DNA from 4 places in the Agarilytica rhodophyticola genome. Region 4 is predicted to be linked to each of the others. Evidence: predicted binding sites of a transcription regulator. Region 4 holds the regulator's gene; each other region holds the start of a gene.
The links. Region 4 encodes FNR, which switches genes on or off when oxygen is low (the NO sensors DNR and NnrR bind a similar motif). Its sites were predicted from a motif close to TTGATNNNNATCAA; they were not measured.
Positions count from the first base shown of each region.

Region 1: a site for FNR is predicted at 5,816-5,829, ahead of BVC89_RS30835 (cysteine-rich CWC family protein). Genes of this name have one in related genera too.
Region 2: a site for FNR is predicted at 4,304-4,317, ahead of BVC89_RS19515 (OmpW/AlkL family protein). Genes of this name have one in related genera too.
Region 3: a site for FNR is predicted at 2,812-2,825, ahead of ccoN (cytochrome-c oxidase, cbb3-type subunit I). Genes of this name have one in related genera too.

Region 1 covers NZ_CP021745.1:73,722-81,890, forward strand. Annotated here, with positions in the region: gene BVC89_RS28630 (DNA-binding protein) at 1-961, opposite strand, end outside; gene BVC89_RS30030 (hypothetical protein) at 1,818-1,985, shown strand; gene modA (molybdate ABC transporter substrate-binding protein) at 2,051-2,809, opposite strand; gene BVC89_RS28640 (alginate export family protein) at 2,955-4,265, shown strand; gene BVC89_RS28645 (LysR family transcriptional regulator) at 4,279-5,169, opposite strand; gene BVC89_RS30835 (cysteine-rich CWC family protein) at 5,412-5,600, opposite strand; gene BVC89_RS28655 (hypothetical protein) at 5,995-6,735, shown strand; gene BVC89_RS28660 (alpha/beta hydrolase) at 6,777-7,724, opposite strand; gene katG (catalase/peroxidase HPI) at 8,001-8,169, opposite strand, start outside.
Region 2 covers NZ_CP020038.1:4,685,308-4,693,476, reverse strand. Annotated here, with positions in the region: gene BVC89_RS19525 (alpha/beta fold hydrolase) at 1-469, opposite strand, end outside; gene BVC89_RS19520 (peptide MFS transporter) at 1,642-3,417, shown strand; gene BVC89_RS19515 (OmpW/AlkL family protein) at 3,481-4,182, opposite strand; gene BVC89_RS19510 (M2 family metallopeptidase) at 4,813-6,639, shown strand; gene BVC89_RS19505 (YhgN family NAAT transporter) at 6,686-7,270, opposite strand; gene BVC89_RS19500 (2OG-Fe(II) oxygenase family protein) at 7,367-8,169, opposite strand, start outside.
Region 3 covers NZ_CP020038.1:1,059,127-1,067,295, reverse strand. Annotated here, with positions in the region: gene ccoP (cytochrome-c oxidase, cbb3-type subunit III) at 1-341, opposite strand, end outside; gene BVC89_RS04550 (cbb3-type cytochrome oxidase subunit 3) at 344-547, opposite strand; gene ccoO (cytochrome-c oxidase, cbb3-type subunit II) at 563-1,174, opposite strand; gene ccoN (cytochrome-c oxidase, cbb3-type subunit I) at 1,239-2,693, opposite strand; gene BVC89_RS04535 (argininosuccinate synthase) at 3,550-4,773, opposite strand; gene BVC89_RS04530 (Lrp/AsnC family transcriptional regulator) at 5,083-5,514, opposite strand; gene BVC89_RS04525 (carbon-nitrogen hydrolase family protein) at 5,661-6,620, opposite strand; gene BVC89_RS04520 (beta-ketoacyl-ACP synthase III) at 7,280-8,169, shown strand, end outside.
Region 4 covers NZ_CP020038.1:3,820,926-3,829,094, forward strand. Annotated here, with positions in the region: gene BVC89_RS15900 (lipin/Ned1/Smp2 family protein) at 1-400, opposite strand, end outside; gene BVC89_RS15905 (hypothetical protein) at 868-1,737, shown strand; gene BVC89_RS15910 (SLC13 family permease) at 1,754-3,145, opposite strand; gene BVC89_RS15915 (globin) at 3,268-3,696, opposite strand; gene fnr (fumarate/nitrate reduction transcriptional regulator Fnr) at 3,797-4,543, opposite strand; gene BVC89_RS15925 (hypothetical protein) at 4,782-5,609, opposite strand; gene BVC89_RS15930 (6-phosphofructokinase) at 5,893-6,954, shown strand; gene BVC89_RS15935 (methyltransferase family protein) at 7,060-7,518, opposite strand; gene BVC89_RS15940 (bifunctional 2-methylcitrate dehydratase/aconitate hydratase) at 7,534-8,169, opposite strand, start outside.

The DNA of each region.
Region 1 (8,169 bases), on a different replicon from region 4:
CAGCTTCATATTTTGCAAGTTGAATGGTTATTTTTTGTTGTCCCTGTAATAAGTTATTCACTTCTTCTTTAAGTTTTTTATTCTCATATTCTGTGGTTTCTGATAATTGATAATACTTGTGTTTATCCGATTCGAGGGCATGTACCTGAGTTTCCAGACTCTTCACTTGTGCACCCAAACTATCAGTTCCTGTTTCAAGCTTAACCACATCCTTATGGCAAGAACTCAACTCAGAAATTAAACGTGAATTATCCTTATTTAACTGGGTAATATCCGTTTGTTTAATTGATAGAGTTTGGTTAAGTGTTCGTATTTCTGCTTGTAATTCTCTAACATGCTGTTCATGCTTCCTATGATCTTGATCACGCTGCTCTTTTACCGCTTGTCGGTAGTGTTCAAGTGCTTCTCTGCTGTGACGATGTTTATCTTCAAGAGAATCTATATGTGTTTGTTTTTCATCAAGGAGTTGGCTCAGTCGTGACTCATTTTGTTGATACTCTGTTTGCTTTATTTCCAGCTCTCGCAACATAGCGTCTTGACGGTCTATTTCTTTTTCGCACTGTTGTAACGCGTCCTTTAATTCAACACCTTGCTTGTTAAGCTCAATAGAATCTACTTTTAATCTCTTATTTTCATTATCGATATCTGTTAGCTTCTCTTCGTAACTAAGCTTTAACTTCTCTACTACATCATAAGCTTCTTGACGCAAACCGGCAGCAAGCCTCATAACCAATTCCTTGATGGGTTGGCTTAACAAGGTTTCGTCATCCATTGTGGTAGAGGCTTCTTCTTCCAGCTCTTTAAGATAGCGATGTATGGTTGATTTTGAGCCTGTATTACCAAGTTCTACCCGCACAGCATCAATGGAAGGGTTTTGACCTTTTGCTATCAGTGCTTCACGTGCGTTTGCGACTAACGCTTTATTTATCCCGCCCCTAGCCATTTTACTTACCCACCTCATAAGGTATCTTTTATTACATTACATACTACAGAATTACATGTTCTTAATCTAATCTATTTTCCACTTTCATAGCATATAAATACAATTATTACTTATAACTCAATAAAATCTAATATCAAGACATAGGTTTGCGTTAGATGAGAGATATCTGCGAATAATTAAATATAACGTTGCAACTCTTATCTTTCTATAATATCTAGAAGCTATAATACTTATAAATTATTACGTACATCGATGTTTGGACTGATATTACCATGTGAATCAATTTTTATCCTATCCACTATATTTCCACGTAGTGAATTACCTTGAACTAATATATTTTCTGTATTCAGGTCAGTGATGACAATCCCGTAGCTGTTTTCTCGAATTATATTATTTTGCATACAGCATGTTTTGTATAAAAATTAACATTATTACCAATAATATTTTGTGCATACATTCTCCGGTAAATATTTATAAATTACATTGGATAAAAATTACATACTGTTTAATATACCTGTGTTATGTTTTTAGTTGAACTTATCTATTCATTTTTTATTAATAACGGAGACACTATATTAGCGGCTCAATTTAATTAGATAGTGAGTACAAAATGAAAGGAAAAGTTAGTGACGCTCTTATCATTAGTTTGATAGCTAGTTCAGCATTTTCAAGTACAGCACTTATTGCTACGTGTGAGAACCCACAGTGACATTACGTCCCTGAAGTACACCTGTTTTATGAAACATATGACCTGTCGATCTATAATCAGCAAAGCAGCCTTGACGAGAAATTAACAGACACTCCTGTTGTTGGTGCACTATGTTCACAACGGGAATCAAAATTAAATAGCCTACTTAGGGTATCAAGTCCACTGATGGCTTTTTGCCAAGAAAATATGCTCCGTATCTACTCGATCAGCGATAGTGGTTCTTTTAATGTTCAGTCTGAACAAGACAATACAACACCTCAATTCTGTATCGTCGCCGAGGGTTACATTAATGATGTATATATTAATACATTTGGACAGTTGACTAGTAATTAAACCCCAATATTTATCAGTGCTAATCTAAAGCTTTTAACAGGTTAATTACAATAATCTTTATGCCGTTATTTGGTACTTGATGTAGCGTAGCCATAGGACTCAATGATTCTTTGAGCACTATGGCTGCTTAGGAAGCGTAAAAACTCGCGAGCTGCGGCGTTAGTGTTGCCTCGGCTCAGTAACGCCGCGTCCTGTTTTATTGGTCTATGATATTCCCTCGGAACAAGCCAAAAAGAGCCTGTTTTTAAATGGTTTCCATCCATAATTTGAGAAAACGCAATAAAACCTATTTGGGCATTACCAGTACGCACAAACTGGTAGGTTTGTGCGATATTTTCTCCCTGCACCCATTTGGCTTTGGTCTTATCGTGCAGCTGTAGGCTCTTCAATGTATCAACAGCAGCGACACCGTAAGGAGCAAGTTTTGGATTAGCAAGCGCGAGCTTATTAAAACTCCCCATCTTTAATACTTCTGGGTTATTTTTGATCAACTTTGAGTTTGCAGACCATAGAGCCAGCCTTCCGATGGCATAAGTCGCGATCTTATCAGGTACAACGAACCCTTCTTTTTCGAGCTTTGCAGGTATTGTTTGATCCGCCGATAAAAAGATATCAAACGGCGCGCCATGTCTTATTTGCGCATAGAATTTACCAGAGGCACCAAAAGATAAAAGGACTTTGTGACCGCTAGACTGTTCAAAAACTTTGGTAATATCTAGCATCGTATTTTTGAAATTGGAGGCAACAGCTACATGAACATTTTCAGCAAAAAGAGAGTGGCTTAGCCCTAAAAAAATCGCAATAAGCAGCGTCTTATGTACCATAATATATTTTTCCGATAGGCTCTAGATCGTAATGCCTATGCTGTAGTATAAACTGGTACGTTGTAATCTTGCACAAGTATCGCGTTAAAATGAACATCACTGTTCAGTTAATACTCATTTCATGAGGTGGTAGGTGGTTTATCAAGTGAGTCGAGTTATTTTTCTCATATTAGTTCTAGGTGGCTCTGCTGTAGCAGCCGAAAATAAAAACTGGTCTTTTGGAGGGAATTACCGGCTACGATATGAAAACTTAGATAACCCATTTAGGGCGAATATAGAAGACTCTGATCAAGTACTAGCCTCACGATTACTGGCTAGTGTAAAGTTTAATAATGACGGGGTATTTGGCGAATTTGAACTACAGGATTCACGTACATGGTTGGATGATGACAGTACACCTCTAGGTACTGATGACGTTAACCCATTAGAGCCGCTACAAGTTTATATCGGCTGGCGAAACAAAAATAATTTCTCCGCTAAAGTTGGTCGCCTAACCCTTAATATTGGTAGCCGTCGATTAGTGTCACGTAATGGCTTTCGCAATACAATCAATGCTTTTAGCGGCATGCACACATCATGGATAAAAGATAACTGGCACGCACAAACTTTATATACCCTCCCCCTACAACGCCGTCCTAGCGATCGTTTAGCCTTGGACAACAACGAAATTCAAATCGATAAGCATTACTCGGGAATTCATTTTGCGGGTATACACGTAACCCGAGAAAAGCAAAACAAAGAGTTGTTAGAGCTCTACTATTTTATGCTAGATGAGGAAGATCAAGCTAATTTAAATACAAGAAACCGCGCACTCAACACTTTAGGCCTAAGGTTATTACAACCGAAAAAACTTTCACACTGGGATTATGAATTTGAAGCGGCATATCAATTTGGTGAGGCACGAACAAATAGATCCGTTTCTAATACCAATGACTTAGACGTAAATGCAGGCTTTATTCATGTTCACCTTGCTTATCAATTTAACAGCTTATGGTTTTCTAGAATAGTTCTGCAAGCAGATTATGCCAGCGGTGATAAAGATCCCAATGATAATAAGTACAACCGCTTTGATACTCTGTTCGGGTCTCGAGGCTTCGAGTACGGGCATACAGGTATATACGGTGCTTTTGCCCGAAGTAATATTTTATCTCCTGGCTTGAGATGGGAATTCCAACCTCGCGATGCACTCTCAGCACTTGTCGGCTATCGCTCAGTTTGGCTAGCCTCTGACAAAGACGCATTAACCACTGCAAATGTCGTTGATCCGAGCGGCAACACCAGCAAGTTTGTCGGACAGCAGTTACAAGTTCGCCTAGATATTAAGTTATCATCATCCATTAAATTTGAAGTCGGTGGGGCTTACTTATTAAAAGGTAGTTTTTTAAAAGATGCTCCTAATGCATCGCCCACTGGTGACACCCATCATATATATTCTCAAGTGGTCGTTAAATTTTAAATCTGCTACAAAATTAGTGGACTGCGGATTTCTTTTTTGCCAAGGCGACCAAAGCATGAGCAAAGGCGCTGTCATCATTAGTGCGCATACCAAGATGAATTTGCTTATAAACACCAGCTTTGCCCAATGCTATTGCTTTTATTGGTAATTGTTCTGCAAACTGATCCACTAGCCAGCGAGGTAATGTTGCTACACCACGATGTGCTGCCACCAGCTGTAGCATAATCTCGGTGGCTTCCACCGTTTTATGCTTTTGGGGCCGACAGTTTGCCGGCAATAAAAATAAGCTGTAAATATCCAAGCGTTCAATATCTACTGGGTATGTATAAAGAACTTGATCTAATAAATCTTCAGGCTCGATAAATTGACGTTGATAAAATGGATGCTCGTGTCCAACAACTAATACCTGTTCATAATCAAAAACAGGAACAAAGGAAATTCCTTTTCGCAATAGGGGATCCGGTGTAACTAATACATCGATGTCGTGATTAAACAGCGCGGCCATTCCACCAAATTGAAATTGTTGTTTCACATCCACATCAACTCCAGGGAATTGCTCAAGAAAATCGTGAACTACGGTAAGCAACCATTGGTAGCAAGGGTGACATTCCATGCCTATGCTCAGGTTACCGCTCTCCCCTTTAGCATACTGTTGCAAACTCTCATCAATTCTCTCGAGCTGAGGTAATAAGCGCCTTGCTTCTCTTAACAAATAGTGTCCAGCCTCCGTTAGTTGAATCTGCCTCCCCTCCTTTCTCCACAAAGACAAGGCAAATTTCGCTTCTAACTTTTTTATGGTGTGACTCAAGGCTGATTGTGTCAGGTTTAATTTATCGGCCGCTGCGGTTAGTGAGCCCTGACGATCTATCTCAAGCATAATCCTTAAGTGCATTCTTTCAATCATTGTTGAACCATGAATAATAGTAATGGGTGCATAGGGATATTACCACTATTCATCATGAGTAGTCCTGTTGATACTGCGATTATTATTAAACCGATACTTTAACAGCAAGACTAATATACTCAGGTATCTCTACATATACCTTCCTATATATTTCGCCATAAATTGAGTACTTACTGGAGTATGATTATATTGGTGTTAGCGGGCTCTAACTTGCTACTTTCTCAAAGAACAAAATGATAAGATTATAGGGGCATTTCACTTATTTCTTTTAAGCAACTATTGCATAAACAACGATCCCAACGTTCAGCAATGAATGCTCTTTGTTTATCTGACAAATGAATGTCGCTGCAATGACAAATCAAAATAGAGCCCATTTTACACTCAAAATCTTTAAGGCAACGGGGACAAACAATAGTCTCATGCTTTGGCATCACTTCTGTATTCCAAGAAATATCTAGGCATATTATATGCTGGCACCAATGGATGAACAAACCCCTTATTATTTAACACGCCAACTATTGTTAGACCATGCCATAATCCTTTAACTGTGCACTTCAAATGTTACGCTTTTCTCACAACCATAGATTTCCGCTGGATAAACAACTAACGAATAGAAATACTATTAACCTGGTGGCTAATTAATATCGAGATGTAGATCAACTATATGGTTATGCCCGTCGTCGAAACAATTAACAATAAGCTCGACATCATATTACTATTTTTATTTATTTAACGTCTGGAATTGACGGATAAGTTGTTGTTAATAGATCCTATTTATATGCATGTGTTTTTGTTCTAAAGATCATCATAATTTTGGCAGTTTATATGAAGATAAATAAATATGAATTCTTATTTTCTGAAGTCAAAAGCCTGGAAAAATTCAACGTAATTATTGAAGATATCTTTTATGTCGTATCAAAAACCTTAGTTGGCCTTAAAGAATCGGATATTCGCGACATTATTCAACAGCCTTCAAATGTAGATGTTAGAGCCATGCTGATGAGACATGGAAATAAGACGGTTGGCTTTGTTATCGTTCAAAGAATAGATGTGACAATAGAAAACAAGGTTATCAGTGTTTTTCAATCGGTGGCGAGTGTGCTGCCAAAATATCGTACAGTGATAAACTTATCAAGTTACGTAAATGAGGTGGCGCTAAAACATAAGTTTTGTTTTCCTTTTCGCGAGATATTCTGTCTAGGTTTTTACACTTCACCGTCCATTTATGATGCTTTTCAAAAAGACTACTATGAGTTTTACCTCACAGTAGCCAATGAAATGCCAAAAAACTGTAAAAAAGTTATTGATTACTTAATACAAGAAGTTGAAAAAAATAAGAGCTCATTAGAATCTTCTATTGCTCTAATGGATAACTCACAATTCTCATATTTTACCAACGTTATTTCAAAAGTAGGTTATAAAGACCATTGTGGCATTTGTATTTTAATCCCTTTTTCTTGGCAAAATATTGGGATGAGTATTCTCAAAAAGATGAAAGCGCAAAAGCTTTTAACTAGAGAACGGATAATACAAACAAAAAACAAAACTTTTTTAACTGAAAAATAGTATTGTCCTCTCGTATAAGTATTTGAAAATAAATAAGCACCCTATTCTACTAGATCGATCGCACCTTTAGCCATTCTACCATTGGAATGGGCAACACCTTTTACAATTCTCTTTTTCCAACCAAAGTCACTTCCCAATATTTTTGCTTGTTTTAGCCCTTCTTCATAAAAAGATAAGCCTCGGGCAAATCTCTGTGCTCCTTGACGCATAGCCTGGGGAGTTCTACGTAAGCTTTCATGATGAATATCTGTATCCTGATCCCCTAACAAAACCACAACATCTTTACTTAGAGCTGTTTTTAAGTGCTCTTTCGATACACCAGAATTCTTGAGTCCATATGGGTAGATTTCATTTAGGCTGGGAAGTGTGTACCAACCGGCATTGGCGGCAATGTAACGTTTTACACGAGCATTAGGCTTATAATAAAGATAACGATGAACAAACTGTGAGCCGGCGGAATGGCCATATATGGTGTAGTGTGTTTGCTTGCTCTTGATAGCTAGAACAACTGTGTCAAAAATAGACTCGATAGACGAAAACGTCCATTTTTCTTCCTTTCGTAAAGCATGGTCATTAGCAAAGACATAACCCAAGTTATAGTGTTTAGACGAAGGGAAATCTGCTTTAGAGAATTCTGGAGCGATAACGATGACGCCCTTGTTTTGTGCTAAGGGTTGCCACTCTTTAAGATATCTATGAGCGCCTCGCTTTGCACCATGCATCATGATAAGGATGGGAGCTTTTTTCATATCTACGCCCTTAGGCAAAAACACCCATACTGGGATTTTGGGGCCTGCCCAATCACTAAAAATAAAACGATTAATGTCACCGGCTTTTAACTGCTCATTGCCTGACAACAAAGGCGATTCAATATTGTTAAAGTAACCTTTGATTTCTTCTGAGTACCCACTATGAATATATAGCACTAACAGTAAAGTACTGATCTTAATAAAATAGTGAGATAAGCGGCGATATAAATAACGAGACATGCATTTCTACCTTTTTTTTTGACAAAAATATCCTATGCAAGCTGTGTCCGCAAATGAAATATTTACATTTTTAAATGCATAATTCGCAAAACCTAAATTTAATAAACTAGCGCTTAGATGTAACTTTGCAAAAAATAGTTGTTAAGGAATGTGAGGTAAAAATAGATAAGGTGTGATGGACTTTGATAGAAATTATGCTGGTTATGTAGGGGATACCTCATAACCAGCATATACATAGCAACTGCTTATAATACTAACTACGTGTAAATAGCTACTTTACTTTAGATCAAAGCGATCCAAACGCATGACTTTAGTCCAAGCATTAACAAAGTCTTTTACAAAGCGTTGTTGCGCATCGTTATAAGCGTAAGCTTCAGCAACTGCTCGTAGTTCAGAGTTAGAGCCGAAGATCAAATCTACAGTTGTTGCTGTATATTTCACACGG
Region 2 (8,169 bases), 860 kb from region 4:
CCCATGTGCTCATCGCGACTGCAGTTTTTATTCTCGGCTCTTTTGCTAAGCCCATCAAACTTATTCCTGAGCCATAAGAAATACCGCTGATACCAATGTTTTGCGAGTCAATAGGATAGTTGGCAATAAGCCAGTCAATAATTGAAGAAAGATCTTTAATATCTTTTTCCCCGGCGACATTTACCTCGCCACCTGAACACCCCCAGCCACGAGCACTATAACTGAAAACTACATATCCTTTTTCTGCAAACTGTGCTGCTTGTATAAGATACTCGTGTTCTTCTACCACCCAACTATTGACAAATATAATTGCAGGAAAACCCTTTTCGCTTGGGGGATGTTTTGGTACTAATATATTGCCTGCAATCGTCGTATTGTCGTAAGAGATAACGTTGATATCGTCGTCAAATGTGTAATTAGGGTGCTGGGGTAATTTGATTTCCAGACAAATATTTGCTTGAGAATACATGCTAAAAGCGAAGAGAAGAAAAATACTAAAAAAATATCTGCAAATAGTTTTTATCATGATAAAGACCTTAAATTATTCATTATTTTTATTTTGATCTGTTAACAAATGTGGATTTTAGGTTAGCCCTAAAAGGTAATTCACCTATAGTGTATTACAAGCCGTGGTTGTATTTCAGACTTTGAAGTTTTTATCAGAGGCTAAATCTATTCTGCTTTGTAATATTAATTTTTAAATAAAAACTACAAGTCACCTTGAGCTTAACTAAAAGCCACTTATAGGCATTTGAGGTTGGCGTTTGAAGTAGTTTTTATTTTTTTTAAGGCAAATATTCTGAAGATATTTTCCGTAGTACCATAGGCGTCAAGAATCTTTTTCACACACAAGCGGTATGAAGAGTAACGGCATAATATGACTGATTGTTTTTTGATCGGCCGACAAGTGTCTCTTTATTGCCACTCATGCCTTTTTGGAGCTTCGCCATATTGCTTAATTATCATAAGGAACTCATCGCTCTTTAGCTTGTTTGATCTTAAACAACAGCTTTTTCCATCTTAAGCCCGATATACTGTACCGCATTTTGAAAGCAGTCTTCGGTGTGTGCAATCCTGCGACCAAAGGAGAGATAGCTGCCGTAAATCTCAATTTGGCATTCATCAATGACGGTAAAACATGTTATCTTGGCGGAGGATAGAATTACTGAAATAGCTGTCAATTCTAGTGTTAATAAAGAGCATGTAATAGCTAGAGGCTGATAGCCTAGAACAATTACTTAGGCTCTCTTTGCTGATCAACGGTTACTTTTGGTTAGGTAAGGCTTAAAAGCTTAGATGAGCAGCAATAACAATAAATTTAAATGAATAGATCTTGGTGTAAAACTGGTTGTTAAATCGTCATATTCGTTCGTATAACTGTAATACAGCAGCTGTGCCTGTGGTGATAAGTTACACAATAGTAGCAAATCACAACAGCTATTAATTGTACACAAGTTAGTGAGCTATACAGATATTTATATAAATGACAATGGCGATAGATGATTGCAAGCTATTTACTACCTCGATCGTTAACTATACCAACTATAACAATGTCTTCAGGTAATGGGGCTGGCCCCCATAGGCTTGAGGTGGCGTTTATATCAAACGTCTCATAAATAAGTTTAGGTATTTGGAGAAAGCATGTCTACTATCGAATCATCAGCCGCGATTACCACAAGTAATAGTGGCGAACTCTTTGGTCACCCCAAGGGCTTATATGTTTGCTTTGCTACTGAGTTATGGGAGCGATTTTCTTTTTACGGGATGAAATACCTGCTCTATGTTACAAAGTATCATTTGTTTACCGATTCGGCAGGTCTCGATGTCCTTGGGGCGTACGCAGGCTTAGTATACGCCTTGCCTTTAATCGGTGGTTTGTTAGCAGATCGCTATTTGGGAATGCGAAAAGCAGTTATTTTCGGTGCTATTTTGCTTACATTAGGTCATGTTTTTATGGCCTACGAAGGGCATGAGGCAGTGAGATATACCGCTGGTACCATATTAACTGAGGCGGTGACGTTAAACAATGGTGATGTCCTTGTGGCAGGTTCGACAGTAGCCGAAGACGTGGTAGTGCAGGATGTAATGGCATTGAATGTTTTCTTCTTTGCGCTAGCTCTTATTACCGTAGGGGTTGGTTTTCTAAAGCCCAATATCTCCACAATAGTAGGCAAGCTTTACTCTGAAAGCGACCCTCGCCGGGATGCAGGCTTTACTATTTTCTATATGGGAATCAACTTAGGTTCATTTACGGCCACCATTTTATGCGCTTGGTTGGGGGAAAACTATGGTTGGGGCTATGGATTTGGCGCTGCAGGTATTGGTATGGTCTTTGGTCTAATTACTTTCTTATACGGCCAGAAATATCTCGATGGCCATGCCGAACCCAATAACCCTGCTATTCTAAAAGAGCGTTTCTTGGGGCCTATCAACAAAGAATGGGCGATTTATATTGGCGGTATTCTTTCCTTAAGTGTTATGTGGTTGTTGGTTCAAAATGAGCCTATTGTCCACGTAGCTCAAAATAGCTTACTCATTGTTGCCATTGTCGGCATTATTTTATTTGCCATGATGAATAATGAAAAGGGAATGGATATGGTAGCTGTTGGGCTCGCTGCTGTAACAATGATAGTGGGTTTAGTTTGGGCGTTTACGGGCAACGATACTTGGCTTGGGTTTATGTTGCTTGGTCTTGTGGCATTCATTGGCTATGGCTTTAAAATGCATGACTCAAAAGAGTATAGCCGCACCGTTGTTCTGATGATTCTTATTGTATCTACTATTGTATTTTGGTCTTTGTTTGAACAGTCTGCCGGTAGTATGACATTGTATGCCGACCGAGTTCTCGATCGAAATTTTCTTGGCTCCGAAATTCCTGCCGCTTCTTTTGGTTCTCTGAATGCATTATTTATTATCATTCTAGCCATACCTTTTGCTGCTATTTGGATTTGGCTGTCAAAGCGAAACTTAGAGCCTTCTACGCCAGTAAAATTTGGCCTGGGCATTCTGCAAGCTGGCCTCGGTTTCGGCGCACTGGTACTGGGCGCTAACTTTGCTGACGATGCCGGTAAGGTAGCAGCAATTTGGATGGTCTTGGCCTATTTGCTTCATACTATGGGTGAGCTTTGTTTATCTCCGGTAGGATTATCAGCTGTGACTAAACTCTCTATTGGCCGTGTTGTTAGCGTCAGCATGGGCACCTGGTTTTTAGCTACTGCTCTCTCTGAAACAGTGGCAACACGTATAGCGAAAATGGCTTCCATTGACACTTCTGGTGCCGAGGTAGCAGATACGGTTAGCACACTAGCGACTTATACGGAGTTGTATGAATTTCTGATGTGGGTCGGTGTTGGTGTTGGTGTATTTATGATTGCTATATCACCTTTATTGAAAAAGGGCATGCGTGGCATCAACTAAGAGTTGTGAGTTAATAATTGTTAGTAGTGCATAAAAAAACACCGGCTAAGGCCGGTGTTTTTTTTAAAACGAATAACCGAATGATCCGAGTATCACCCATGGGTCGATATCCACATCAGTTGATATAGTGCCAAGACCGGGTGTTTCAAAATTAGCTGTTGTTTCAATATCCGTATACCAAACCGATAAGTTTAATAGCCAGTTATCATCTAAGCGATAATCGAAGCCTGCTTCTAAAGCAAGACCGACAGAGGAGTCCAAATCTACATCGGCATTACCGGTAGCACCTAGACCTGCCAGTGCTGTATTTAGCTGTGAATCAGACTCTTCATCAAAAAATACGGTGTAATTAATACCTGCGCCAATAAAAGGCTGGAAACTGTTATTGCCACCATTAAAGTAATATTGTGCCGTTAATGTTGGCGGTAAATGCTTAACTTCTGCAGCTTTAACCCCTAAAGCATCGGCGTTGACATCATGAGAAAAGGGTGTAGCAACAAGAAGTCCTATCCCCCAATTCTGGGACAACATATGTGTCAGTGTAATTCCTAACTGTTCATTAGATTCAACACTCGCTTCTGTACGAGGTAAACCCAAACCTAGTTGAGATAATTCTGTGCCATTAAGTGTTAATGGTGTTGAATCATCGTTAGGTTGCACACTTGCCAATCCTGCGCGGATAATCCAGTCACCTTTTTCGTAGGCGAAGGCTGGGGTTATTGTAATTGCCGAAGCTAGTAAAAGTAGGGCGCTGCTTTTTTTCATAGACTATGCCTTTCAAAAATAATAAGAAATATCTTGTATTTCATTCTAGTAGAAGAAATTCGAAAGTTACTTTTTTGTAAGATTATGGCGCGTATCCTATTTAATTAAGGTGCTACTACTTTTGATAAACATCAATTAAGACTTTTGAAAACCATTTGAGAATTCAACTAATCATCACTTTTTTGATTTAAACACATGTTTTTTAAAATATTGGGCTACTTTAAAGCGATTGTGTTACCGCTTGTTGAGAAGGCATTTGTGTTGCAATAGACTCCCTGGCTTGATGGATATAAGGTTTTTGAACATAAAATTGTAAAACCCATTCTAATACAGTGTCCTAAACCTTAAATTCCAAAACGCGAGTTGTCATGTTAGTGCTTATCATGAATATATGAATAAACAACGAGTGGCGTATGAAAGAGGGGTAAAAGTAAATAGTTAAACAGGTAAAAAGATAAACAGTGCAAAGGAAAGCGTATCAAAACTGAGTCTATGTCGTTTTTCATTTTTCACATAATGATGACGTTGCCACCCGATTCGTTTATAGTCGATGGCTTTAAAATCCACATAATAATTGGGCACTATTGAGCAGTGTCAGGAGAGGTAGCAGTGAAAATAACTTCCAAATATATGGCTATTGGCCTGGTTTTATCAGCGTTTTCCCTTGTGTCTTGCGAGCAAAGCAACACACCGGTGTCGAACACAGATGCCGTGGCCGAACAAAAAGCTGTGCCTCTTACTGCGGATGACGCGAAAGCATTTTTAGATAAAGTAGAAGCGGATCTTACGGATATTTATGAATATGCTGGTAGAGCTGCTTGGATTGCTTCTAATTTTATCAACTATGATAGTCAGTATTTAGAAACTCGTGCAAACAAAGAGTTCACTATCGCCAATGTGGCCTATGCCATGGAGGCTGCAAAATTTGATAATGTTAAGCTAGATGCGGTGACTCGTCGCAAACTCGATAGTCTCAAATTAGGTCTGGTTTTCCCTGCACCTAATGACCCTGTAAAAGCCGGAGAACTAGCCGAAATTGGCTCACAAATGCAAGCCTTTTATGGTAAGGGTGAATATTGCAATAAAGAGAAATGTTATAACTTGCAGGATATGGGGCTTATCTTTGCGAAAAGCCGCGATCCTAAATTGTTAAAAGAATTATGGCAAGGCTGGCGCACAGTGTCTCCACCTATGCGGCCTCTTTATGAAAAGCAAGTAGCTATCGCTAATACCGGTGCGAAGGACTTAGGGTACGATAATTTAAGTGTCCTTTGGCGATCCAAATACGATATGGATCCCGATGCTTTTTCTGCTGATATGGATAAACAGTGGGGTAAGGTGAAGCCTTTTTATGAAGCATTGCATTGTCATGTACGTGCTAAGTTAAGTGAGTTCTACGGAGAAAAGGTTGTACCGCAAACGGGCAAAATACCTGCTCATTTATTGGGTAATATGTGGTCGCAAACCTGGAGTAACGTTTATGATTTGGTCAAACCTGAAAACGCAAAATCTAGCTATGACCTGACAGCATTAATAGAAAAAGATGGTATGAGCGAGATCGATATGGTGAAAACTGGGGAAAAATTCTTTACTTCCCTAGGCTTTGAACCTCTTCCTGAAACTTTTTGGCAACGATCCTTATTTGTTAAGCCTCGAGACCGAGATGTTGTCTGTCATGCAAGTGCATGGGATATTGATAATGTCGACGATTTGCGTATAAAAATGTGTATCAACAAAAATGCTGAAGATTTTCAGACAGTGCACCATGAGTTAGGCCATAACTTTTATCAGCGTGCGTACAATAAACAACCATTATTATTTCGCAACAGTGCTAACGATGGCTTCCATGAAGCTGTTGGCGATACTGTAGCCTTATCGATAACTCCAAAATATTTGATGCAAATTGGCCTGCTGGATAAAGAACCCTCAGAAGATGAAGATCTCAGTATTCTACTGAAGTTGGCATTAGATAAAATTGCCTTTCTTCCCTTTGGTTTGTTAGTGGATAAATGGCGCTGGCAGGTATTTAACGGAGAATTATCCCCTGAAGATTACAATAAGGGGTGGTGGGCCTTACGTGAAAAATACCAAGGTATTGAGGCGCCTGTAGCTCGTTCAGAACAAGACTTCGACCCTGGAGCTAAGTACCATATTCCAGGTAACACCCCTTATATCCGCTACTTTTTAGCCTTTATTCAACAGTTTCAATTCCATCGAGCATTGTGTGAAGCAGCAGGTTTTGAGGGGCCTTTGCAACGCTGTTCAATCTATAACAATGCGCAAGCGGGAGCAAAGCTTAAAGCCATGTTAGAGATGGGATCGAGTCAGCCATGGCCACAAGCTATGGAAGCGATCACGGGTCAGAAAGAGTTGGATGCTTCAGCTATTATTGATTACTTTGCCCCGCTGAAAAAATGGTTAGACGAGCAAAACCAAGGCCGTCAGTGTGGCTGGTAGGATATAAATAATAGCTAAATATTAATCGAAAGATGGTTTAAAGACGTTATGATAAAAATGTCTTTACGCCATCTAGCATCATTTGTACCGACATCATAATCAGTATCATTCCCATTAAACGCTCTACTGCTGATAAACCTCGCGCACCTAAGAGCTTCGATATTTTAGTGGAGCCGAGCAATATCACACTGGAAACTGCCCAGGCACCTATTAATGCGATAACCCAGTCAATGGTTCGTTGCTCGGCACTGTTCGCCAGTAACATCAAAATTGCCACTGTTGAAGGCCCTGCGACACAGGGAATAGCAAGTGGCACAATCAAAGGTTCCCCCTCATCTTTATCGCCCATGACACCGCCTTCCTGAGGAAATATCATACGCATGGCTATAATAAACAAAACAATAGCCCCTGCGATGCTGATAGATTCCTGTGACAAACCTAGAAAACTTAATATTTGTTTGCCCGCAAATAAAAACACCAACAGTACTGCCAGTGCGATAAATAATTCTCGCATGATGATTTGCTGCTGGCGTTTGGCTGGTATCCCCCTCAATGCGGATAAAAATATGGGGATATTGCCCAACGGATCCATGACAAAGACCAGCGTAGTAAAGGCAGTTATAGTGTCCATATGTCTCTCCAAAGTATTGGGCGCCAGGATAACAAAAAGAGTCGTAAGTTATTACATTTTTCGTTACATAGCTAAGATTATATTAGCTGTGAGAACTTATTTTGGGACAACGTCAAATGGAACAGTAAGTCTGTAGTCGTCCGCACTGCCTTTGAACGTATTCGTACCATGCCAAAAGTATGAAGGAAATAGAACCAGTTTACCTACTTCTGGTTTAATAACTTTATCTGGAGAGCTGTTAGTAAGATGGTTTTCTCCAAATTTGATATATCCCTCATTGTTATTCATCTTCCCATCTTTAATATTTTTAGGTAAGTGAACATAAAATGATGAGCTTATCCATCCTTCTGGATGTATATGGTTTGAATGAAAACCTCCTGGAAATAATTTAACTGACCAAGAACCTGCGATTTCAAATAAATTAGATTTTCTGGATAAAAAAGGGTGAGTCACATCTGAATTCAACTCAGAAATATACTCATGAATAGCCTCATTAAATGCTTTTTTTAACAATTCAATCTCATGAAAAGGTTTATAAAGTAATCTTCCTGGTGTTTGAGTGCCGTTTTTTAAAGTTTGGGTTAAAGGCGCTTTATGCGTTCTATGCATTTGTAGGATTAGTTCTTTGAGATCGCTAATAAATGAATGCAAGTTTGAGTACCCGTTGGGGGTTGGTAAGCTGTAACAGCGTAGAAAGTCATCATAGTTATTTAGCCATGCATATCTCTCATCCTTTTGTTCTTTCCAGCATATACTTCTGTAAGCCCAACTTTTTTGGCTTAAGTAATTTTCTTTTTGTGCTAGATCTAGAACACTAGATGCTTTCTCGATGTTTTTATTTATGATGAGTATTTTTACAAGGTCTTGCGCAGTTTCTAATGAATAATTTCTTGTTAGAA
Region 3 (8,169 bases), 2.8 Mb from region 4:
GAAAACACACCATAACTTTTTACATGTTTCTTTACCGCCTTTTCTTGATGTGCTTTAAGTTCGCCAACGGAAGTCCATCCGCCAAAGCCATCCCACACACCAGGATACCAAACAAGGTAAACCAAGGCCCAAACCATACTGCCTAAAAATAGCTGGAACCACCACTTAGGTAAGGGGTTGTCATACTCTTCAATACCATCATATACATGGCCTGTGGTTTTATTTTCCGGATCTTCGTCGTCCCGTAAAGCCACTTTGCGGTTGGCCATCAATACCCAAAAGATTAATCCCAGGCATGTGGCTGTCAAAATAAAAATCCATAACTGCCAAAAGAGTGTCATAGCTAATTTGCCCTCGCATCATCATCTTGCTGACAATGAATATTTGATTTTGTGTTCTCGTCTTCTGCCGACTCATCGGCAAAGGGCAACTGTGCTGCCTCATTAAACTTTTTTCTGTGCTTTGGGCTGAAAGCCCACCAGCAAATACCAGCAAACGCTATCATTACTAAAATAACCGACATGCCGCGTAAGGTATTAATATCCATCGATTAACTCCAACGTTAGCGTTTTGCTTTTTTCAGGGTTCCCAATTGCTGTAAGTAGGCAACCAGCGCATCTATTTCCGTCACACCTTTAACGGCGGCTTTTGCTCCGGCAATATCTTCATCGGTATATGGCACTCCTACAAAACGTAAGCCTTCCATTTTCGCAGCTGTACCTTTACCGTCGAGTTTGTTATCAAATAACCAGGGAAAAGCTGGCATATTAGAATTGGGAACGACATTTCGTGGATTGTACAAATGCGCTTTATGCCAATTATCGCTGTAACGTTTGCCCACTCTGGCAAGGTCAGGACCGGTTCGCTTAGACCCCCATAGGAAGGGATGCTCATAGACAGATTCACCCGCGACCGAATAATGGCCATAACGCTCGACTTCAGCTCTGAGTGGACGCACCATTTGAGTATGGCAAACGGTGCATCCTTCACGGATGTAAATATCTCGCCCTTCCAATTGCACAGCGGTTAAAGGCTTCAAACCAGCGATAGGTTTAGACGTTTCAGGCAAATAGAAATTGGGAACAATTTCAACTAAGCCACCAAAGCTAATGGCGACAACAACAAGCACCAACATAAGCCCGAGATTTTTTTCAACAATGTCGTGATTTTTCACTTAGTATCTCCCAGCCAGGCATATTGTGTATTCATAACTATTTTTATCTCTTCCAAAATCCGATTTAAACAAGCTGCGGTTCACTGACATTGTCGGGTTCAGTCTCCTTATCGTATACGGTGCGATAAGCGTTAAAGGCCATAATCAACATGCCAAGTAAGAAGCAAGCACCACCGAGGAAGCGAACAAAATGCCCTGGATAACTGGCTTCTACCGATTCAACGAAACTATAAGTTAAGCTTCCATCCTGGTTGAATGCTCTCCACATAAGGCCTTGTAGTAAACCGTTTACCCACATGGAGGCGATGTATAACACGGTGCCTACTGTTGCCAACCAAAAATGTACATTGATTAAAGCTACGCTCCACATCTGTTTACGATTGAATAAAACCGGAATAAGGTGATAGACAGCACCGATAGAAATCATCGCAACCCAGCCCAGAGCACCGGAATGAACATGGCCAATAGTCCAGTCAGTATTGTGAGAAAGGGCATTTACAGTTTTGATTGACATCATCGGCCCTTCAAAAGTAGACATACCGTAAAAAGACAGAGACACCACCAAGAAACGTAAGGTGGGATCAGTACGCAATTTATGCCAAGCACCAGACAAAGTCATAATACCGTTGATCATACCGCCCCATGATGGCGCCAATAGAATAATGGACATTATGGCACCCAACGTTTGAGCCCAATCGGGCAACGCTGAGTAGTGCAGATGGTGGGGGCCAGCCCAGATATAAATGGAGACTAAAGCCCAAAAATGCACGATGGAGAGCTGATAAGAATAAACAGGGCGGCCTGCTTGTTTAGGTACAAAATAATACATAATACCCAAAAAGCCCGCTGTTAAGAAAAACCCAACCGCATTGTGACCATACCACCATTGCACCATCGCATCCATGGCACCGCTGTACATGGAGTATGATTTCATAGGCCCTACGGGTATTGCCATGCTATTGACTACATGCAGAACTGCAACAGTTAGAATAAAAGCACCAAAGAACCAGTTAGCCACATAAATATGCGACATTTTTCGTTTCATGACAGTACCGAAAAATACAATCGCATAAGAAACCCAGACCAAGGTAATCAATATATCAATCGGCCATTCTAGCTCGGCATACTCTTTCGATGTGGTATAACCCATAGGTAATGAGATAGCAGCCGCTACAATAACCGCTTGCCACCCCCAAAAGGTAAACCCAATAAGTGGGCCACCAAAGAGCCTAGCCTGACAGGTTCTTTGCACAACATAGTAGGATGTAGCAAATAAAGCACATCCACCAAAGGCAAAGATAACAGCATTTGTATGCAAGGGACGCAGGCGGCCAAAGTGAGAATAGGGCTGCAAGATATCGTTAAGTTCGGGCCAATACAGCTGCGCAGCCAGCATTACACCAACTGCCATACCGACAATGCCCCAAACAATTGTCATAATGGTAAATTGTTGAACCACATGATAATTATAATTTTCACTATCTTGTGATCCATGAGCCGATGCCACGTCAGCACTCATACACTTTTCCTATTAAAGATATATTGTTTTTAAACAGTCGACACCGAGATAACGCGGATTCCCAATTCTCGATTTGTCGTCATTTTTAGAAATTATAGACGGTAATGGCATCAGTACTTTGATTAGAGTCAAGTGCGCCACTACCTGAAGAGCCTATATTCAATACAACATAAGTACTTAAAAATAGGCTCTGGTTATAAACACCTGTGCTAGATAACAGTTTTTAGACCTGTTCTAAAGACTTTTGGTCACACTAAAGTAATATTTAGTGTTTAATGCTTATCTTTCATCCAAAAACGGCAAGTAATGTTGCAGTCAAAATTTCGGCGCCAATCATAGTGGACAAAATAGCGATATGCTACCTTGCTATTCGGTTTACACTCAGTTTCAAAATAACCTAGAAAGTACAACAGCGAGCAACCATACTATTGAAGAGAAAGTAAGCACCGACAAAAGCACACAGCAGAGTACTCATAAGCTGCTATAACAGTAGCATATATATACTACTGGTATGACAATATTATAAGACTTGCTATTAACCTGGATATTTAACCTGCTAATTATATGCAGCGATAATAGCTACAGATGGCAGTTACACATAACAGCTGAAATAAGCCTTACTATTTTACGCAAATAACTACACGTTCAGATGTGTCGATTCTCTATCAGCTGAGCTCAGCTAACGAATACTAAGCCAAAAGCCCTATTTAAAGTAAGAGAAATGAAAGCAATAGAATGGACTTAATAAGACTTGTTTTAAGTGCAAATCACATTATATGAGCAGGACAAATGCCCTGCCTCAAATGATCAAAACACAATTAATAAACTGCCGTTAAAAGCCGGCTTAAATAAACCATCAACCTTGAGTACGGCCCTTTTGTGCAGCGATACGCATGCGCAATGCATTGAGTTTAATAAAGCCTGCCGCATCTTTTTGATCATAGGCCCCGGCATCGTCTTCAAAAGTTGCAATGTTTTCATCAAATAAGCTGTTATCAGAACGACGCCCAACAACAGTAACAGCACCTTTATAAAGCTTAACGCGAACATCTCCATTAACTACATGCTGAGAATCATCGATAGCGGCTTGCAACATTTTACGCTCAGGGCTCCACCAGTAACCGTTATATACTTGCTCAGCATACTTAGGCATTAGCGAATCTTTCAGATGTGCAACTTCACGATCTAAGGTGATGGATTCAATAGCTCTATGGGCAGGCAGTAATATTGTCCCACCGGGAGTTTCGTAACAACCACGGGACTTCATTCCAACATAGCGATTTTCAACAATATCGAGTCGTCCAACGCCATGCTCGCCACCTTTCTTGTTGAGAAACTCAAGTAAAGTTGCCGGAGACATAGCTTCACCATTAATGGCTACGGGATCACCGCCTTTAAAGCTAATTTCTAGATATTCTGGAGTATCGGGCGCATCTTCCGGAGCTACCGACCAGCGCCACATATCAGCTTCAGCTTCTGCCCATGGATCTTCCAAAATTCCGCCTTCGTATGAGATATGAAGGAGATTGGCATCCATAGAGTAAGGAGACTTTTTCTTAGCACTTGAGAAATCAACTGGAATCTGGTGTTTTTCACAATAGGCCATCAAGGTTTCACGAGAAGTTAAATCCCATTCACGCCAGGGCGCAATTACATGAATGCCCGGCTTCAAAGCATAGGCCCCTAGTTCAAAACGCACCTGGTCATTACCTTTACCCGTCGCACCATGAGAAATAGCATCGGCACCGGTTTCATTAGCGATCTCAATTAAACGCTTAGCAATTAGCGGGCGAGCAATCGAAGTACCCAATAAGTATTCACCCTCATAAATAGCATTGGCGCGAAACATAGGGAAGACAAAATCACGGGCAAACTCTTCTCTCAAGTCGTCGATATAAATTTCTTTGACGCCAAGCGCTTCAGCTTTAGCTCGAGCTGGCTCTACCTCTTCCCCTTGACCGATATCCGCTGTAAAAGTCACCACTTCACAGCCATAAGTCTCTTGCAGCCAAAGCACTATGACCGAGGTATCTAAACCTCCAGAATAGGCAAGAACAACTTTTTTGATATCGGCTGACATTGAGAACCCTCACATTTCATACTTGGTAATTTAGATTTAGCCCTACTCAGTAGGGAGCGGAATTTTATCCTTAACCTGCCTAAAGAAACAATCACTAAAGGCGATTAAACTGAACGAATGTTCGAAATATTAACATTTTTAGTGGTTTTTATAGAATATTATTTTAAAAATACAATTTTAGACAAAATAATGTTTAATATTAGCCAAAGATCTTAGGGTCTATTGACACCAGTTGGGCCGCTCCTATCGCCTCTAATAATACGAAAAGCATACACATCAGCAGGTGTGACGAGTGTCGGCAGGCCCTTGCTAGCGTTCAAACTTTGTTGACAGAACTACACTGGTGACAGTGTCTTTGATACCCTCGATTTCGCGAATATCATCAAGCACCTTATCTAGTTCACCGGTTGATTCTGCTTCCACCAAGACAATCAAATCGTAGATACCACTGACAGCATAAGCGATAGTAATTTGTTCAATGTCTTTAAGGTTTCGCATAGTTTGCGCAGAAGACCCTGATGCTAAACTTACCATCACATGGGCCGACACATGACCTTTGGTATATTCATCACTGAGCACCAGAGAATATCCTTTAATCACGCCCTTCTTTTCCAGACGACTAATACGGTCTTTGACTGTGGAGCGAGACAGGCTTAGTTCTCGTGCCAGTTCTGCAATGGAAGCGCGGCTATTACAGCGTAAAAGATGTAACAAGCTTTTATCAGTAGTATCAGTAATCATTTCGACGGATATTCCGTAATATTGACAAGGATGAAGTATAGCAAGACGACAACGCAGAGTTACATATAACAGATAAAAGTGGACTGAAGAGGATTCAGCTAAGGCTTAGGTGGCTAAGCCTTAGGATGGTGAAATGGTAAATCTATTTAGTCGTCGCTAAAGGATACCGTGGCCTGGCGTTTGCGATTGACAGACAAGTGCGTTACATCCGGGCGAGAGTAATGCCCAGACGGATCGAAATTCTGGCGCTCCTCCAAAACTCGGTTGTGATCAATAGTAGCGACCATAACCGCTTCTTCACCGTTCAAAGGCTCTATTATCCAGGAGCCATCAGGAGCTGCGATACATGAACCTCCTGAAGCATAGAAGTCTTGCGGCTTTTCCAAGATTAGCTCTAGATTAGGCGTATCTTCCGGAAAATCTTCTTTACGCATTAAACCACTTACCGACATAACATAGGAACGCGCTTCTTTTGCAATAAAACGGGTAATATCTTGAGTATTACGCTCACTGCCAGGCCATATGGCTACGTGCAGGTCTTCTCCTTGACCATATAAGGCAGCGCGTGGCAAGGGCATCCAATTTTCCCAGCAGTTAAGCCCTCCCACGGTAAACGCTCCCAGAGGATGAACCCGAAGGCCATTGCCATCGCCAGGCGACCAGGTTAAACGCTCTTCATAAGTAGGCATAAGCTTGCGGTGCACAGACCCGATAATGCCCTTGGCATCAATGTAGACCATCGAGCAATATAGACTTTTTCCACCTCGATTGGAGGCTTTTTCGATAGTGCCAATATAAGCGGCAATGTTATTTTGCTTGCAGGTTTCGCAGATAGTGGCTAAGTCCCCGCCTTCGACAGATATAGCATTGCGCACATAATGAGCATGAATCTCTTTTTGCACTTTTGACTCAAATTCGGAACCATTAGTGACGGAGAGCCAAAATGGGTAACCTGGTAATAACGACTCACCGAATGCCACAAGGTGTGCGTCCAGCTTTGCAGCCGACTCAATTGCGGCGATAACTTTATCAATGGTTGCCAGTTTATTTAGCCATACTGGAGCAATTTGTGCGAATGCAATATTGAGTAGGGAATCTGCTTGCATAAGGGGATCCTATGAAATGAGGTTTGAAAGTATTCGTCAGGCCTGATAGCAAAAACGATTGGTACTAACTATTCATCATATGCTTATTCCAGATACTTTAAAATTAGTGGCCAGACCAGTATAAGAATGTATACAGCGAAACAGAATGACTATTAGTCGAGGTACTCTAATGTATTCGTCGCCACTCTCCCACCTAACCTCCCACCTCACCCCCCACCTAACAACGAGCTGGAAGGTAATTTAGCCAAAGAAGCTTTATTTTGCTCTTGACACTATAAGTGTATTAATTAGGATGTAGGGTTGAGAAGAAGTAACACCTGAAACTACTGAAGTTTAAAATAAAGTACGAAACAGAAAGATAACCAGCAGCAAAAATAGTGATAATAATAATCCCAGGTTACGCACTTTACTATTAATTAAGCAATGTAGCAGTTGTCATTTCATGATTGTTCATACACCTTGTGTTTTTAGGCATTGCGCTTAGGCTTAGCATCATTGCATGAAATAACTAGAGAATGACATGAATACGAAATGGCTGATACAGATACACAGGCCAATACATCAATAGCTTCACGTGCTCCTTCGTTTACTGTTCGCTCATTGTTCGTTCATTGATAGTCACTATTGATTATCTTGACACTACATCCTAGGAATTAAACATGGCAATTATCAGCGCTACCGGCCTATATACCCCGGAGCATTCTGTTTCCAATACCGAACTAGTAGAAGCTTTTAATCAATATGTCGATGACTTCAATAAAAGCAACGCCGCTAAAATAGAAGCTGGGGAAGTGAGCGCGTTGCTTCACTCCTCCGATGCTTTTATTGAAAAAGCTTCTGGTATTAAAAGTCGCTACTTTGTCAGTAAAGAAGGCGTGCTAGACCCTAAGATAATGACGCCGCTGCTACCTGAACGCGGCAACGACGAGCCTAGCATCTTGGCCGAAATGGCCGTGCTTGCTGCCAAACAAGCACTGCAAACCGCTGGTCGAGAAGCTCATGATGTTGACTTCATTATCGTTGCTTGCTCAAACCTGCAAAGACCCTATCCAGCCATATCTATCGAGGTGCAACAACTGCTTGGGGCAGGCGGCTTTGCCTTTGACATGAATGTCGCATGCTCCTCTGCCACGTTCGGCTTAAAAACGGCTACCGATGCTATTAACGCAGGTACTGCTAAGAGTGTCTTGGTTATCAGCCCGGAAATCTGCTCAGGCCATTTAAATTTCCGCGATAGGGACTCCCACTTTATTTTTGGTGACGCCGCTACTGCGATTTTAGTAGAACATGAATCTGTTGCCCAAGGAGGCGACTACCGCGTCATAGACTCCAAGTGCATTACTCAATTCTCCAATAATATTCGCAATAACTTTGGTTTCTTAAACAGAACAGCACCTGAGACAAAAGATAACGCCGATAAACTCTTTATCCAAAAGGGTAGAAGTGTTTTTAAAGAGGTCTGTCCAATGGTAGCCGAATTAATTAACACCCACGTTGGCGCCAACAATATAGACAGACAAAGTATTAAACGGCTATGGTTACACCAAGC
Region 4 (8,169 bases):
TCATGCCAGTACCATACAAGTAGGCATGTATATATTCTTGCTCTAAGTCTTTATGAAAAATACGGTTGTAATCGAATTTACCAACAATCTCAATCGATTCTTGAGGATTAGCGATTTCATCGTGAACCATATGGTACGGTGAATATTTCCCTGCCCAATAGCGACTGCTCAATCGCCTGAAGGAACGTTGCTGTGGACCTTCTAACGCAGGCAAATTTAAAGCGCCACGATAATCAGGACAACCCGCTATCGTCTCAGCAGGAACACTTGGCATCGGATCTAAATCTGGATTAGGTGGATTCACAGAGTTAGCGTTTGCCGAGCTATAACCGGAAGTTAATGATAATGAAACGATAGCCACATAACTCAAAACTCTCATTGATTTTTTTATTAATAGCATAGGAATTTTCCTGAGATTTGTGTTTAGAGCCGGCATGATGCACACAATATAAGACAGAAATATGACATAGATGATAAGTTGGCACCGTTATTTCATTAATAGTAAAAACCATTTATCGCTTTTTATTATTTTTATATAAACGCTATTTTCAACTAAAAAGTTAATTAAAAAAGTCAATAACGCACAATAAGATTTTCACGAACCTAATAATCTGTGAAAAAAATTAACATATTTATTACTAACACTTTTGTTGCAGCCATTGAATAGCGCGACTAAACCGTTATTTCCTCCGATCTTTTCAGCCATTATGGGCGAATAATATATCTCCAAGTTCAAATATTAGTTTCGGTATTAGTCCTTGTATTAGTCCTTGTATTAGTCCTTGTATTAGCCCCGATATTAGTTTCAACAACAGATACAACTTTCCCATAAATATCTATCTCGTATCAATGAAAAAAAGGTCACTTATGAAAGCCAGAGATTTTATGCCCAATATTTTCAGGACAAGTGTTACAAGTTTTATCAACAGTTTAAATACATTAACTGACTGTAGCTTTTATGATACGGAAGCGTTAACTGCAAAAGAATTTGACTATTTAGCACAAAAACACACACAAGAAGGCGCAATTTTAGTGGTACATCCTAGCAACGCCAAAGCGATGGGTATCGTGAAGTATGATGACCATAAAGAATTTTCAGAAAATCAAGACAATAACGTGCACCACTATACCATTGCCGGTGTAGGAAGTTCAGATGTAGGCGCAGCTGCTTTGGCTAGAAATTTCGCCGATCACTATGGGCAACCAGTAGGCGCTATAGTCGCGGGCTACGGCATTAGTGATTTATTAACAGAGGCCTTAGGCGGCTGGTTCGCCCTAGGTAAAGAAAATAGAGTACTTGCCTCGGATAAACAAAACAAAAAAAAGAAAAACCCAAAAAATAAAGAAAAAACTAAAAAACTCGTTGCGCAAAGTCCTGACACTCAAACACTCTTTAAGCTCCTACTCGACCCTGACCACAGCATCAAATCTCTTGGCGGTCACTCGAAAGGATGTTTAAGTATTGCTCTAGCACTTAAAGCTCTCTTTGAGCAAGGCAATAAAGAATGCTTAGATCGAGCCAAAGATATCAATATTATTACTTTAGGTACTGTCGTTGAATTACCTGAAGGCTTTGATAGGCTTTATCAATTTATCGGCAATATAGATTGGTTTGGCGGCATCAATTCTCGTGCAGACTTGGATAAAAAGCTAATCCACAATGCCTGGCACCATCTGAATACCTCTATGCCCATGCACATGAATGTTAGAAAGGTTCTATCGGAAAACAACTTATAAAGTTTAGATAGTCTGTTTAGGGCGCAACCAATAACACAATACTTCGCCAGTACCAGGTACCCAATGTGGCGATCACTATCAAACCAATAAGACTCATAAGGCCACCGGCTCTAATCATGTCTTTAGAACGAATAATATTCGAGCTAAAGGCAATAGCATTGGGAGGCGTCGTGACGGGTAAGGCCATGGCCATTGAACACATTAGCGTCACCACCAATACAATAGTCAACATATAATGTTGCTCCACCTGTAATGAGGTAATAAGCGGTATCACTAAGCCTGCCGTAGCGGTATTACTCATAAAAGTAGACATCAGGCCAACAAATAGCGCGATCACGAAGTACAGCCAAGCCGGCGCCAAGTCCAGTGGTAATAGAGTGATTAATACTCGATCCAAACCACTTAGTTTCATGGCAACTCCGAGCGCCAACCCACCTGCAATAATATATAAAATATCCCAAGGTAACTTTCTAAAATCAGAGGTATCGAGTAAGCCCATCCAAAAGCTGGCAATAATGGGAAAAAGCGCCACCGTTCCTGTACTTAAGTTGATAAGACTTCCAAAAAACCAACCGCAAACAGTGATCAAAAAAATGGCAATCACCGCCCAGTGCTGAGCGGTGTTTTTCTGTTGTTCAGGCTTGTTAACTTCTAACACTAGATCCTTTGGTGGATATAAAAATAACAGCACTCGCCAAAGTATAAAAATGAACAATATAAGTAACGGGAAGGTTATCGCAATCCACTGTAAAAAGTTTAAAGCCACACCCTTTTCGGCGAGATAAGATAACGCGATGGCATTAGGCGGTGTTCCTATGGGCGTACCAATACCGCCAATATTACAAGCGAAAGGCACACTGAGAACTAAGCCCAGTCTAAAATTGTGGCCTTTAGGAATGTTATTAAGTAAAGGATAGATAATTGCCAACATCATCGCCGTAGTAGCGGTATTACTCATCCACATTGAAAGAAAGGTACAAGCGATAATAATACCTAATAATGTGGTTTTCGCATTACCTTGAGTACGGTGCAAAATAAGGTAGGCGAATTTATGATCCAAACCGAATTTCTGCATAAGTGAAGACAGCACAAAGCCCCCCAGGAACAGCAAAATAATGTTTGAGAAGAAGGGGGAAAAAAATACCTGAGAAGTAAGACTACTATCTAGCAGCAAAACTTCTGGCAATAACCAAACAATTTCAAGAGCAAGAATGACAAAACTTACTACAAATAGTGGAATAACTTCTGTTATCCATAAGCATGCAGCAATGAGTAATATACAAGCGGTAATCTTTTGTGGTTTGGTTAGTACAAGATCGGTAAATGTTAGAGTTTCACACAAAATTATTATAGCTGCGATAAATATAACCGCTGCTAAACTCTTAAATTGAATTGATAACAGGCGCATTAAAATCTCATTAATAGATAGTTGCTAGTACTTATTTAAACATGACCTCAACAAACGGACATTGATAATACTAGCGTTGCCATTACACCAAGGTGACAGCGACTTTGAGCCTGTTAGCAGCCTTAACATGCACTATGCATGTATTTCATCATTGTAATACCTTGTGAGAAAGCTAAACGCCATCCTAAATCAATTCTACTGTTAAATTCAGGATCAAACTCTTTCACTGTTGCAATCATGCACTCAAGCCAGGTGTCATAAACTTTAGGGTTAATATTAAGGTGATTCTTATCATGTATTTCACCAATGCCCTTCATATGTTCAAGACTTTTATCGCTTAGAGTGAAACTCACGCAATACAAAAGTGACTTTTTCAACATACGCTTCTGGCGCTCCATGTCGGTATTTTCAAAAGCTTTTTTTATATCATCATCTGCATTGGCAAAGCGCTTATAGAATTGGTCAAAAAAAATCAAACCAGAATCGTTAATTCTAGTTTGCTTGCCAAATATTCGCTCATAGCTATCGTAAAAATCTTGTATATAGGACACACAAAAACCTCGTTTCAGATTGACAATGAGATATATAACAGTCAAAGGCAGATACGATTTTTGCCTAGACTATTTGGGAGTGTGAGCCTATAGGATAATGCTACTGACAAGTAGATATTGAAACGCCTTTTAGTGCATCTAAATCCAATATTTCAATATACTTTTTATCTGTCTTGATAATGTTGCTTTTATGTAGGCGTGTGAAAACACGGCTGACAGTTTCAATAGTTAAACCTAAGAAATTACCAATATCTGATCGCGACATTGGCAGGTGAAATTCTCGTGCTGAAAGCCCTTGTTTTTCGTTGCGAGCAGCAATACTAAGTAAAAAAGCGGCTATTCGTTCAACAGCATTATTTTTATTTAACACACTAATCAGCTGCTGGTCATTAGTAATTTCTTTACTCATTAACTGAAAAAACCTGCGCTGCAAACTTGGCATTTGTGTACTTAACTCCTCGAAGTGAGAAAAAGGTATTTCACACACAGATGATGTGGATAATGCGACGGCGGAATTAGAATAAGCGTCAGAAGTTAAACCATCCATGCCAAATATTTCACCGGGCAAATAAAACCCCGTAATTTGTTCGAGACCATCTTCAGTAAGGGTAAATGCTTTAATGGCTCCTGACCTTAGCGCGTACACAGACTTAAACTGCTCACCAGCACGATAAACATGTTCGGTCTTTTGGATAGGGCGACTTCGCTGGATTATATTATCGAGTTTCTGCACATCATCAAGTTCTAAACTGATAGGCAAACAAATACTGCCAAGACGACACTCTGTACAGTTAACATGATGCGATGATTGCTGACAAATAATATTTTTATCTGCACTATTTTTCATTTACTGCGGGCCTCGATTTCTACAATACAATAATGCTACGTGCGAAGTAACTGGATATGAATATGTTAAGTATAAAGCTTTTATCTGTCTTGTTGCTATTATAACAGGCACTATAACAAGTATGTATATAACAGTTATCTATGGCGACCATGACAACAATAATAACAAGACCTTGTAATACTAAACACTAACGATACAATCTAAGCCAACCACCATACCAATCACTTTGAATACTGTGTCATATATCATCCACAGTAGAAAATGGTAGTTTGCCGCAGGACAACGCATCAGCATAATGACAAACTGAAGAGAGATTCTCAATTTTTCTATTATTAATTATACTGACTGCCTCAGGGCCTAAGCAAATTATATTATTACTTTTGATATCACTATTATCTAAAATGGACGCATTTTGAGTAATTAATGTGTCCGTTTTAAGTCCCAAAGATGAATTACCAATAAAAACATAGTTTGGCTCGTGCTTTTTTATAAGTAGCTTAACTTTTGAAACAAGACTCGCAATATCATCACTTAAACGAGTAATCTGAATACCCGTTGTAGTAAATGGGTAACGTTTTGCACAGGCGAAGAATTCAGCGACAACATCTGCATTAAAATCGTCCTCAGTTTCAATTATTAATTGGCATTGATTAAAACCGAGACCTTTAAGTAAAGCAAAGTTTTCACCGTTTACTTCATTTGGGGAACAAACAACACGATGTTTTCTTGTGATGGCTGGAGACACCTTAAAATTAGATGCAATATTATAGACCAAACTAGTGATCTCATAAGGCTCCAGAGAAAGACAGGGTCTTACTAATTCTAAAGACTCTAATGATCGCTGTCCCAATAGTGTTCGCCACAAAGCCAACTCGCAACTTAGACAATCGAAGGTGTTAGCCTGGTGCTGCTTTAGCCTAAAAACCTGCGTTGAATTTAGTCCCAAGCTCACCGACTGTTTATGCTTGAGAACAATACCATTACTAGAATTGATCAACACAGATTCCCGCAAGCTTTTCGCTTTCGGGTATAACACGCTTATATTGGGAGGTTTAGATACGCTCATGGTATCTATGCTAACAATGTCCATATTTTTTTTATTGACTTTAATCAAGTGATAGAGAGATTCCCGCACTCAGCAAGAGAGACTCTGGCAATACAGGCCGCTGGTCTTAACAAGCCCAAGTTGATATACGTCAACAACTAAAAATAATCTTGCAGCAATAATCAGATTACTAAAATGTAAGACACGTTAACGGGTCGCACCACGTTTCATCTAAAAGTTTCACACAGATACATCCTATAAATTAACTTATTTGTACACACCAACTGATTGATAGGTATTTATAATGCGAGTAGGTATTTTGACTGGAGGGGGTGATTGCCCAGGCTTAAACGCCGCTATTAGAGCTGTAGCGAAAAGTTTAATCCTTAAGCAAAAAGCCGAAATTATAGGGGTTAAAGATGGTTTTTTGGGTCTTATAGAAAAACGCACTACCACTATTAGCTATTCAGATTGCAGCGGTATTTTGAATCTTGGCGGTACCATTTTAGGCACTCATAATCGGGCTGACCCTTTCAACCATGAAGGGCGCGATGTTTCCAGTCATGTAAAGGACTATTATGACACCCTTGGTTTAGATGCACTGGTGGTGATAGGCGGTGATGGTTCCTTATCTATCGCCTCAGAGCTTGCACAGATGGATATGAATATTGTCGGCGTCCCTAAGACCATAGACAATGACCTTATGTGCACGGATAGAACTTTTGGTTTTGACACCGCCACCAGTATTGTCACAGAAGCCATTGATCGTTTACGTACCACTGGACAATCTCACAAGCGGATAATGATACTGGAGACAATGGGACGCAATGCTGGATGGATCGCCTTACATTCAGGTTTAGCGGGTGGCGCGGACAGTATTCTTATCCCAGAACACCCCTATAATATCGAAGAAGTTGCCCGCATTTGCCAAGCACGTAGTGGTGATAAAGGTTACGCATTGGTCGTAGTTGCTGAAGGTGCCCGTCCGCAAGGAGGCAGCACTGTCGTCAGGGAAACTATCGCAGACAGTCCCGACCCCATACGTTTTGGTGGAATTGGCGAGGATTTAAAAAGACAACTTGAAAAACATATTGATGCCGAGGTACGTGCGACAAATTTAGGGCATATCCAAAGAGGTGGCACGCCGACTTCTTTTGATCGCATATTTGCTACGGAAGTGGGCTGTTATGCGGCAAAAATGGTGGCCAATGGTGAATTTGGTAAGGTCGCCATCATACGCAATAACACCCTAGGACAAGTGCCTTTAAGCAAAGTCGCCAATAAAACACGCGTGGTAACCGAAGAAGACATTTCCTACATGACTGCCGTCAATATGGGCATTAGCTTTGGTATCAAACAACAATAAATTTGCTCACCAATTTTGCTCACCAATGATGTCTTGGTGGTTTATATCCGGTGGCTGTTTGTGGACATAAGGTTTATGAACAGCCAACGGACATAGGTCAATTTACTAGAGCCAACGTCTTACACGCTTTTTGTATTCACTATAATTTTCCCCAAAAATACGGCCGAGCACCTGCTCTTCGGGTTTTATTTGTAATTGGTTCATAGTTATTACAAAACCGGGCAAAACAAATATAGCCAACATATGGCTTAATAGACATACGAAAGCAGCCAAAACCAATAACATTGCCAAATACATCGGGTTACGGCTAAAACTATAACAACCTGTGGTCACCAACACTTTACTATCTTGCAAATGCAGTGGGCTAAAAGTCGTTTTGTTTTTGCGAAAACGCCAAAGGGAATGGGTCGCCAAAAATACCGCCATCACCAGCAGTGTTGCTGTCAAAAGCGAGGAAAACGGCACCGTAACTCGCCATTGAGGAATCAAATGGGCTATCCACCAGGCAAGTCCGGCGTACAAAATCAGCAGCACTGGCGGTGGTATTTTGGCTTTGGCATCCATAATGTAAAGTCGCCTCTAGATCACAAATAGATCCATAAACTTCTGTACAGGCGTATTTTCTAAAGCTTCTTGGTCCTTACATAGGTTAAAGATCTGATCACAGCGAGCACCGGGGAAACGTGTAGCCAAATTAGCTTTAAACTTCGCTTCTAGCACCGGGATGCCCTCTTCGCGACGACGTTTGTGACCAAGAGGATATTCGATTTCTACTTTCTCAGTAGTACTGCCATCATTGAAAAACACTTGTAAGGCATTGGCAATAGAACGTTTTTCAGGATCATGATATTCCTCACTATAACGAGGCTCTTCTAGAATTTCCATTTTCTCACGTAGAACATCGATTTGAGGATGCGCTTCATGAAATTCATCTTCGTAGTGTTCTGCTACTAAACTGCCGAAAATAAGTGGCACTGCTGTCATATATTGTAAGCAGTGATCGCGGTCGGCGGGGTTCGCAAGCGGGCCGTCTTTAGAAATAATACGGATCGCAGACTCATGTGTATGGATGACTATTTTTTCAATATCGTCAATGCGGTCTTTTACCTGCTCGTGCAAAACAACAGCAGCTTCACACGCCGTTTGCGAGTGGAATTCGGCTGGGAAGGAAATCTTGAAGAGGATGTTTTCCATCACATAGTCGCCGTATTCTCT